DNA from 2 places in the Sphingomonas sp. Leaf257 genome. Region 2 is predicted to be linked to the other one. Evidence: predicted binding sites of a transcription regulator. Region 2 holds the regulator's gene; the other holds the start of a gene.
The links. Region 2 encodes LexA, which represses DNA repair genes until DNA is damaged. Its sites were predicted from a motif close to GTTCCNCNCTTGTTCT; they were not measured.
Positions count from the first base shown of each region.

Region 1: ASF14_RS09215 (DUF3072 domain-containing protein) is a predicted target of LexA. The motif match lies at 2,077-2,092, and genes of this name have one in related genera.

Region 1 covers NZ_LMMH01000012.1:296,540-301,216, reverse strand. The annotation lists gene ASF14_RS09235 (heme lyase CcmF/NrfE family subunit) at 1-303, shown strand, start outside; gene ASF14_RS09230 (redoxin family protein) at 300-827, shown strand; gene ASF14_RS09225 (cytochrome c-type biogenesis protein) at 824-1,201, shown strand; gene ASF14_RS09220 (tetratricopeptide repeat protein) at 1,165-1,827, shown strand; gene ASF14_RS09215 (DUF3072 domain-containing protein) at 1,832-2,044, opposite strand; gene ald (alanine dehydrogenase) at 2,423-3,529, opposite strand; gene ASF14_RS09205 (Lrp/AsnC family transcriptional regulator) at 3,658-4,101, shown strand; gene ASF14_RS09200 (amidohydrolase) at 4,190-4,677, shown strand, end outside.
Region 2 covers NZ_LMMH01000034.1:351,374-356,050, reverse strand. The annotation lists gene ASF14_RS17515 (ComEC/Rec2 family competence protein) at 1-1,362, shown strand, start outside; gene lexA (transcriptional repressor LexA) at 1,469-2,149, opposite strand; gene ASF14_RS17505 (molybdopterin molybdotransferase MoeA) at 2,205-3,380, opposite strand; gene moaC (cyclic pyranopterin monophosphate synthase MoaC) at 3,446-3,913, opposite strand; gene trpC (indole-3-glycerol phosphate synthase TrpC) at 3,910-4,677, opposite strand, start outside.

The DNA of each region.
Region 1 (4,677 bases), on a different contig from region 2:
CGGCTGACCGCGACCCGCGAGGGCGACGGGGCCACCCTGCGTCCGCAGCAGCGCTTCTTCACCGATCCGCCGACCACGACGAGCGAGAGCGCCATCGCGACCCGCTGGGACGGGCAGCTTTATACCGTTCTGGGGCAGCAGGATGCCGCGACCGGCCGCTGGCAGTTGCGACTGTGGTGGAAGCCGTTCGTGACCTTGATCTGGCTGGGCGGTGCGCTGATCGCCTTGGGCGGCGTGCTGGCGCTGGTCGGGCGGTGGTTCAAGGCATGGCAGCAACGACGGCGGGAGGCTCTGTGGGGATGAAGCGCGCGCTGATCTGGTTGCCGCTGGGGCTGTTCGGGGTGTTCTTCGCGGTGGTCGCGGCCGGGCTGATGCGCCCCGCCGACACGACGGTGCATTCGACGTTGGTCGACAAGCCGCTGCCGGTCTTCAAGCTGGAGCCGATGGTGCCGGGCAAGCCGGGCCTGGCGAGCGGCGACTTCAAGGGCGGCAAGCCGCGCCTGCTCAACGTCTTTGCCAGCTGGTGCATCCCCTGCATCGCCGAAGCGCCGCAGCTGATGGCGCTGAAGGCGCGCGGCGTGCCGATCGACGCCATCGCCATCCATGACAAGGGCCCCGCCATCGCCGCCTTCCTGCGCCGCAACGGCGACCCTTATGCCGCGATCGGCGATGACAGCCGCAGCCGTGTGCAGATGGCGCTCGGCTCGTCGGGTGTGCCGGAGACCTTCCTGATCGACGGGCGCGGGCGGATCGTGCGGCAATATATCGGCGATATCCGCGCCGATCAGGTCGACCAGATCGTCCGCGACATGGCCGCCGCTCGATGAGCCTGTCGCTCGCTTTGTTGCTGGCGGTCGCCACCACCACGCCCGATTACGGCAACACCCAACTGCCCGACCGTCAGGCAGAGGCCCAGGCGCGGGCCCTGATGGGCGAGTTGCGTTGCGTCGTGTGCCAGGGCCAGTCGATCGCGGACAGCGATGCCGACATGGCGGCCGATATGCGCGCCCTGGTCCGCCAGCGGATCGCGCGCGGCGAAAGCCCGGAGGCGATCCGCGCCTGGCTGATCGAGCGGTACGGCGATTATGTCAGCTATGACCCGCCCTTATCGGGTGCCACGGCGTTGCTCTGGGCGACGCCGATCCTGTTGTTGGCGGTCGGCGCATGGATCGCGCGATCCAGCTTTCGAAAGCGCCGCTGATGGGCTGGCTGATCCTGCTGCTGATCGCCGCCGGAGCCTTGGGCGCGGCGCTGTGGCTGCGTTTTCCGCGACCGCTCTGGACGATGCTCGGGGCCGCACTCGCGCTGGGGGGCGTGGGCTATGCGTGGCAGGGGCGGCCGACCCTGGCGGCCAGCGCGCCCGCGCCGCGCCCCGATGCGCTGCTCGATAATGACGCAATCGCCGAATTGCGCGGGCAGTTGATCGGGCGTTATGGCGGTGAGGCAGCGATGTTCACCGCCGCCGATGCCCTGTCGCGCTCTGGTAACAAGCGCACGGCGGTGCAGATCATGCTGGGCGCGGTCGGCGGCGACCGGACCAGCGTTCCGTACTGGACCGAGCTGGGTAACGTCCTGTTCGCGCATGACGGTTATCAGATGTCGCCCGCCGCCCGCTTCGCCTTTCGTCGCGCGCGGACGCTGGGACCTCGCGATCCCGCGCCATTCTTCTTCGAGGGGCTGGCCTGGATGCGGGCGGGCGATTTTCGCAAGGCGCGGGTGTTCTGGAACCGTGCCCTGGCGCTGTCGCCCGCCAATGCGCCCTATCGTCCGGCTATCGAGCAGCGGGTGATGCTGCTCGATCAGGCTATTCGCATGATGGGGGAATAGGGACTTACTGGCCCCGGCCGGTCTTTTCCTGAAGCGCGTCGATCCGCTTCGAGGCGTCGGCCTTGGTCAGCGTATCGTCAAATGGCTCGCCCGCCTCTTCGGACAGGGTCTTCAGATAACTGGCCTGTGCGCCGGTCATCTTTTCGTCGCCGGTGGTCCAGTCATCGGGGTTCTTCTCGGCGTTGGAGAAGGGTTCGGTCTTGGGGTTGTCTGTCATCGGATGATCCTTTCGGGGGGATCAACGGCGATGTTCCAGTTTTGTTTCTTTGTTTGGTTCGCGCGGAGACGCGGAGGCGCAGAGAGGTTCGGGATGGGTCGGCGGTGCGAGTCCGTTCCGCCGGAGGCTTCGCCGCACCCTTGATATGGGAGGCCAGCCTGGCGGCTGGATACGCCATCTCCGCGCCTTCGCGTTTCCGCGCGAACCTATTCGGGCCTTCGTGGCGTGGGGCAGGGCATGCGCTTCGACTTCGCTCAGCATGAACGGAGGGTGGAGTAAAACCACAACGCCGTTCAGCCTGAGCGAAGTCGAAGGCCATGGGCAGCCTTGCGACCATGGCCCGGATCGACTTCGCTCAGTGCGAACGGCAGGAGCGATTTAGCCCGCCCAGGCCTCGAACGGCAGGTCGAGCGCTTCGGCGACCGCCGCGTGGCGGATCTTGCCGCCCGAGACGTTCAGGCCATTCGCCAGATGCGCGTCGGCCTTCATCGCGGCCTCGGCGCCCATGTTCGCCAGCTTCACCGCGAAGGGCAGCGTCGCGTTGTTCAGCGCAAAGGTCGAGGTGCGGGCGACAGCGCCGGGCATGTTGGCGACGCAGTAATGGATCACGCCGTCGACCTCGAACACCGGGTCCTGGTGGGTGGTGGCATGGCTGGTCTCGAAGCAGCCGCCCTGGTCGATCGCGATGTCGACCATCACCGAGCCGCGCTTCATCGTCTTCAGCATGTCGCGGGTGACCAGCTTCGGCGCCGCCGCGCCGGGCACCAGCACCGCGCCGATGACGAGATGCGCGTTCTTCACCGCCGCCGCGATCGCCGCCTTGGAGGCATAGGCGGTCTTGATCTGGCTGGAGAAGAACATGTCCAGCTCGGCCAGACGATCGTTGTTGATGTCATAGATGGTGACATCGGCGCGCAGACCCACGGCCATCTGCGCCGCGTTCACGCCCGAGACGCCGCCGCCCAGGATCGCGACCTTGGCCGGTGCCACGCCCGGCACGCCGCCAAGCAGGATGCCACGGCCGCCCTGCTGCTTTTCCAGATAGTGCGCGCCGACCTGCACCGCCATGCGGCCCGCGACTTCCGACATCGGCTTCAGGAGCGGCACGCCGCCGCGGGGGCTGGTGACGGTCTCATAGGCGATGCAGGTCGCGCCCGACTTCATCAGGCCCTCGGCCTGCGGCTTGTCGGCGGCGAGGTGGAGATAGGTGAACAGGACATGGTGGGGGCGCAGCATCGCGACCTCGACCGCCTGCGGCTCCTTGACCTTCACGATCATCTCGGCCTGGTCGAACACCTCGGCGGCGGTGGCGACGATGCGCGCGCCCGCGTCGACATAGTCCTGGTCCTCGAAATCGATGCCGGTACCGGCCTTGGTTTCGACGATCACCTCGTGACCGGCGGCGACCAGCTCGGCGACCGAGGGCGGGGTCAGGCCGACGCGATATTCGTGGTTCTTGATTTCCTTGGGAACACCGACGCGCATGATGAACTCTCCTGAAAAGCGTTGCCCCGATAATAGCGCCGATGGGGTGGGAGAGGTGTGCAAAGCGGTCCCGTCGCATCGTATAATTTGGGATATTCGTGCGTCTTCGGCCGGTGTATCGGGATGAAATGTCCGACGCGATCGACCGCCGCATCCTGGCCCAGCTGGCCCGTGATTCCGACCTGACCAGCGCCGCGCTGGGCGAGAAGGTCGGCCTGTCCGCCAGTGCCGCGCATCGCCGCGTGGCGCAGCTTCGCGAAAGCGGGGTCATCGCCGGATATCGCGCGATCCTGAGCCATGAGGCGCGCGGGCGGCCCTCGACCGTGATGGTCAACGTTACGCTGAAGGACCAGCGGCAGGATACCATGGCGGCGTTCGAGCGCGAAATCCTGCGCTGTCCCGAGATCGTCGAATGCTTCCTGATGAGCGGCGAGGCGGACTATATGATCCAGGTCGAGGTCCGCCGCGACGACAGTTACGAGCGTATCCACCGCGAAACGCTGGCGCGCCTGCCGGGGGTGACTCGGCTGGCGTCGCACTTCGTGATTCGCGAGGTGGTGCGACGGTCGTGAAGGATGGAGAAACTTCCTCCCCTCGCAGGGGAGGAATGATGACGGCCCCCGCTTCCCACCTTCGCCTTCAGCCGATAGGGATCGGCCCATGGTAAAGCAGGCTTCCTTCCCCCGCATCCTCCGCGCCACGCTGACCGCGCTGGCGATTGCGCTGACCCCGGCTGCGGCCTTTGCCGATGCGCTGGTCGACAATGTCACGGGCCTGACGCTCGACAAGGACGGCAAGGTCGTGCGCTTCACCGGCCTGTTGCTGACCCCGGACGGCAAGGTCGTGAAGCTGCTGGGCGCCAAGGACAAGCGCCCCGAAAAACTCGATTGGCGGGCGGATATGAAGGGGCGGGTGATGCTGCCCGGCTTCGTCGATTCGCATGGGCATGTGATGGCGCTGGGCTTCCGCCAGATCGAGCTGGACCTGGCGACTACCAAGTCGCTGGACGAGGCGAAGGCGCGGATCGCCGCCTATGTCGCCGCCAACCCCGAGCGGAAATGGATATTGGGCGGCGGCTGGAACCAGGAAAGCTGGGCGCTGGGGCGTTTCCCCACCGCCGCCGATATGGACGCCGCCGTCGCCGACCG
Region 2 (4,677 bases):
GCGATCGCGCAGGACGACGCCGAGGCGATGCGGCGAGCCGGGCTGGCGCATCTCCTGTCGGTCAGCGGCCTTCACATCACGGCGGTCGTCGGGATCGTCATGGTGCTGACGATCAGGCTGCTGGCGCTCTGGCCGTGGCTGGCGTTGCGGGTTCGACTGCCGTTGGTCGGAGCAGCGGCCGGAGCCGTTGCCGCCGTCGGATATACGTGGCTGACCGGAGCGGAGGTTCCGACGATACGCTCCTGTGTCGCGGCGATGCTGGTCCTGGCGGCGCTGGCCATGGGTCGGGAAGCGATGACCCTGCGCCTTGTCGCAGCAGGGGCGCTGATCGTGCTGATCTTCCGGCCCGAGGCATTGGTGGGGGCCAGTTTCCAGCTCTCCTTTGCAGCGATCACCGCCATTGTCGCGCTTCATGAGCACCCGGCGGTTCGCCGATGGTTAGGGCCGCATCCCGATTGGCGCTGGGCGGCCTTGCGGCATCTGGGCGCGTTGCTGCTGACCGGGCTGGTGGTCGAGGCGGCGCTGATGCCGATCGCCGTCTATCATTTCCACAAGGCGGGGCTTTACGGCGCACTGGCCAATATCGTCGCGATCCCCTGGACGACCTTCATCGCCATGCCGCTGGAGATGATCGCATTGTTGCTGGAGCCCATGGGGTTGGGCGGCCCATTCTGGTGGTTGCTCGGACTGGCCCTGGGCCTGTTGTTGAAGCTGGCGCATGCGGTGTCCGCCATGCCGGGATCGGTGGTCGCCTTGCCCGTGGCGTCGGGATGGGCGTTCGGGCTGGCCGTCGCGGGGGGATTGTGGATCGCGCTTTGGCGGACCCGGTGGCGATGGCTCGGGACGCCTGCGCTGATGGCCGGTATATGGGTCATGTTGGCAGCGCCTGCACCCGACCTTATCGTCACCGGCGACGGTCGACATGCTGGGATCGCGTCGGGGCATGGCATGGCGCTGCTCCGTGATCGGGCGGGGGATTATATGCGGACCACCCTGTCCGAACTCAGCGGCACCGATGCCGAGCCGCTGGCGCTGGCCGATCAACCGGCGGCGCGTTGCGGGCGGGATATGTGCGTGACCGTTTTGGAGAAGCGCGGGCGGCGCTGGCGGATCGCGGCGACGCGCAGTGGTTATCCGGTGCCATGGACGCAGTTGGTGGCGCTTTGCGGTCGGGTGGATATCATGATCGCCGACCGTCGCCTGCCCGATGCGTGCCGGCCGCGCTGGTTGAAATTGGACAGCTTTGTCTTGGAGCGGACCGGCGGCGTCTCCATCCGGCTCGATCCACCCATGGTGCGGGTGGTGCGCCAACCCGGTGATCGCCATCCATGGTCGATGACCGGACAGAGGGGAGGGCGATAGGCCCTCTATCAACGAAGGGCGATGCATTCGACAGCCCCAAACCGAGACTGTGAGCAAAGCCATCCAAAGCCGGATCAGGGCTTTCTAAGATGGCTTTGCTCCGCCCTCATTCGTAGCGGCGCAGGATGCCCGACAGCTTGCCCTGCACCCGCACCTGCGCGGGCGCGTAGCGCTGCGGGTCATAGGCGCGGTTGGCGGGATCGAGGCGGACCATCGAGCCTTCGCGCCGGAAATATTTCAGCGTCGCTTCGCTATCGTCGATCAGCGCGACCACGATCTGTCCGTCGCGCGCCACATCGGTACGGCGGATCAGCGCATAGTCGCCGTCGAGGATACCCGCCTCGACCATCGAATCGCCGGATACTTCCAGCGCATAATGTTCGCCCGAGCCGAGCAATGCGGCGGGCACGGCCAGCATCGAACTGCCCTCGAACGCCTCGATCGGCAAACCGGCGGCGATCCGGCCATGGAGCGGGATTTCGACCACGTCATTGGCAGGCTCGACTGCCGGACGCGGGGTGGGCGCACGGACATTGGCGGATGCGGGTTCGGCCGCCACGGTCTTTTCCGGCCGGTCAGGCATCCGCAACACTTCCAGCGCGCGGGCGCGATTGGGCAGGCGACGGATGAAGTGGCGTTCCTCCAGTGCGGAGATCAGACGGTGGACGCCCGACTTGGACTTGAGGTCCAGCGCCTCCTTCATCTCTTCGAAAGACGGCGAGACGCCGGTTTCCTTCAAACGGTCGTTGATGAAGCAGACAAGCTCATGCTGCTTTGCGGTGAGCATCGCGATCCTCCGTCCAGAACAGACGTGGAACTTATATGGAACGTTTTGGCTTGCGTCAAGCGAGCATCAGGATTTCCGCCGAGTCGCCTGTCGCGGCGGGGGGAGCGTGTGGCGGGCGGATGATAAGGCAGGTCGAACGCGCCAAAGTCAGCAGCATCGAGCTGTCCTGGATGGCCGCCGCATGAACCCGCCCGTCTATCATCGCCGCGCGAAGATAGTCGATGCGCGGGCCATTGGCGGGCAAATCCTCGCCCAGTATGGCGGGGATGGGCCTGGGCAGTGGCTCGGCCGCACCTGCCAGATGCGCGATCAGGGGGCGCACGAACAGCGTTGCGGTGACGAAGGCCGAGACGGGATTGCCCGGCAGGCTGAGCACCACCGTCTCGCCGAGCCGTCCCGCCATCATCGGCTTGCCGGGGCGAAGCGCGATACGCCAGAAATCGACGCTCCCGCCCGCCGCCTTGAGCGCGGGTTGGACCAGATCATGATCGCCGACCGAGGCGCCGCCGGTCGTCACCAGCAGGTCGGCCTCAACCGAGGCAAAGGCGTCGCGGAGCTTATCGAGATCATCGGGCAGGATGCCCAGATCGATGATCTCGACCGGCAGATCGGCCAGCATCGCCGCCAGCATGACGCCGTTCGATTCGGGCAGGGCGGCGGGATCGGTGCTACCGGGCGGGACCAGTTCGTCGCCGGTCGCGGCGATCGCGACACGAACGGTCGGTCGGACGGGCAGGACGGCGTGACCGCCGGTCGCCGCCACCGCGATGCGCGCGGGGGTCAGTCGCTGCCCGGCAGCGATCAGCGTTGCGCCTTCGGAAAAATCGAGCCCGCGCCGCCGTACATTGCGGCCCTGATGGGCGGGGCCTTCGCCTGCCAGCGTCAGGACCGCGCCGTCGCGCGCCGCTTCCTCCTGGATCAGAACGGTGTCAGTCCCTTCCGGAAGCACCGCGCCGGTAAAGATACGCGTCGCCTGTGCTCGCTCGACCGAACCGCTAAACGGCCGTCCCGCCGCGCTTTCACCGATGACGGTCCATGGCCCCGGCATGTCCTGAAAGCGGATGGCGTAGCCGTCCATCGCCGACAGGTCGTGCGCAGGCTGGGTCCGCCGCGCGGTCACGTCACGCGCGGCCCAGCGTCCGGCAGCTTGGCGCAACGGCAGTTCGACGATGGAGCGTTCGCTGGCCAGGGCGAGCAATCGGGCCTGGGCTTCGGGGACGGGGAGAAGAATGACGGTCGCTCCTTTTGGCCCAAGGACGCTTTTCCGCAGCGTCCGTTCCCCTGCGATCGGAGGCGTTAGGCGTTCCAGTCGCCGGACTTGCCGCCGGTCTTGGCGATCAGGCGAATATCACCGATCGTCATGCGCTTATCGAGGGCCTTTGCCATGTCGTACACGGTCAACAGCGTCACCGACACGGCGGTCAGGGCTTCCATCTCGACACCGGTCTGGCCCGCCATGGCAGCGGTGGCGGTGGCGGTCACGCCTCCCTCGTCCAGAACCAGATCGATCTCTACCTTGCTCAGAGGCAGGGGGTGGCAGAGCGGAATGAGGTCGCTGGTCTTCTTGGCGGCCATGATGCCCGCCACCCGCGCGACCGCCAGCACATCGCCCTTCTGAACGCTGCCCGCGCGGATCGCGGCGGCGGCGTCTCGAGTCATGGTGATGCGGCCTTGCGCCACCGCCTCTCGGGCCGTGACCGCCTTGGCCCCGACATCGACCATGCGCGCCGAGCCTTCTTCGTCGAGATGGGTGAGGCCGGTCATCCGATCAGCGCGCGGGTTGCCGCCTCGACGTCATGCTGGCGCATCAGCGCTTCGCCGACCAGGAAGCAATGAATGCCGTGCGCAGCCATCGCGTCCAGATCCTCGCGGCTGGTCAGCCCGCTTTCGGCCACGAAAGTGCTGCCCGCGGGGGCATGCGCGACCAGTTCATAGGTCCGTTGAAAATCGACGGTGAAGTCCCTGAGATCGCGGTTGTTCACCCCAATCAACCGCGACTTCAACCGCGCGGCGCGCTCCATCTCGGCGGCGTCGTGAACCTCGACCAGCGCGTCCATGCCGCACTCGATCGCAGCGGCCTCGATCTCCTGCATCTGGGTGTCGTCCAGGGCCGCGACGATGATGAGGATGGCGTCGGCCCCCAGTGCGCGCGATTCGTGCACCTGCCAGGGGTCGACCATGAAATCCTTGCGCAGCACCGGGATCGATACCGCCGCGCGCGCCTGTTCCAAGAACACGTCCGCCCCCTGGAACCAGCGTTCGTCGGTCAGCACCGACAGGCAGGCCGCGCCGCCCGCTTCATAGGCGCGGGCATGGGCGGGAGGATTAAAATCCGCGCGGATCAGGCCCTTGGAGGGGCTGGCCTTCTTAACCTCGGCGATCAGCGCATGGCCGGTTTTGGCGTCCAACGCGGCCCGGAACCCGCGCGGTGCCGAGACGGTGGCGATCTTGGCGTCCAGATCGGCATGCGACATGGTCGCCTTGCGCGCGGCGACATCGGCGCGCTTGGTTTCCAGGATGCGGTCGAG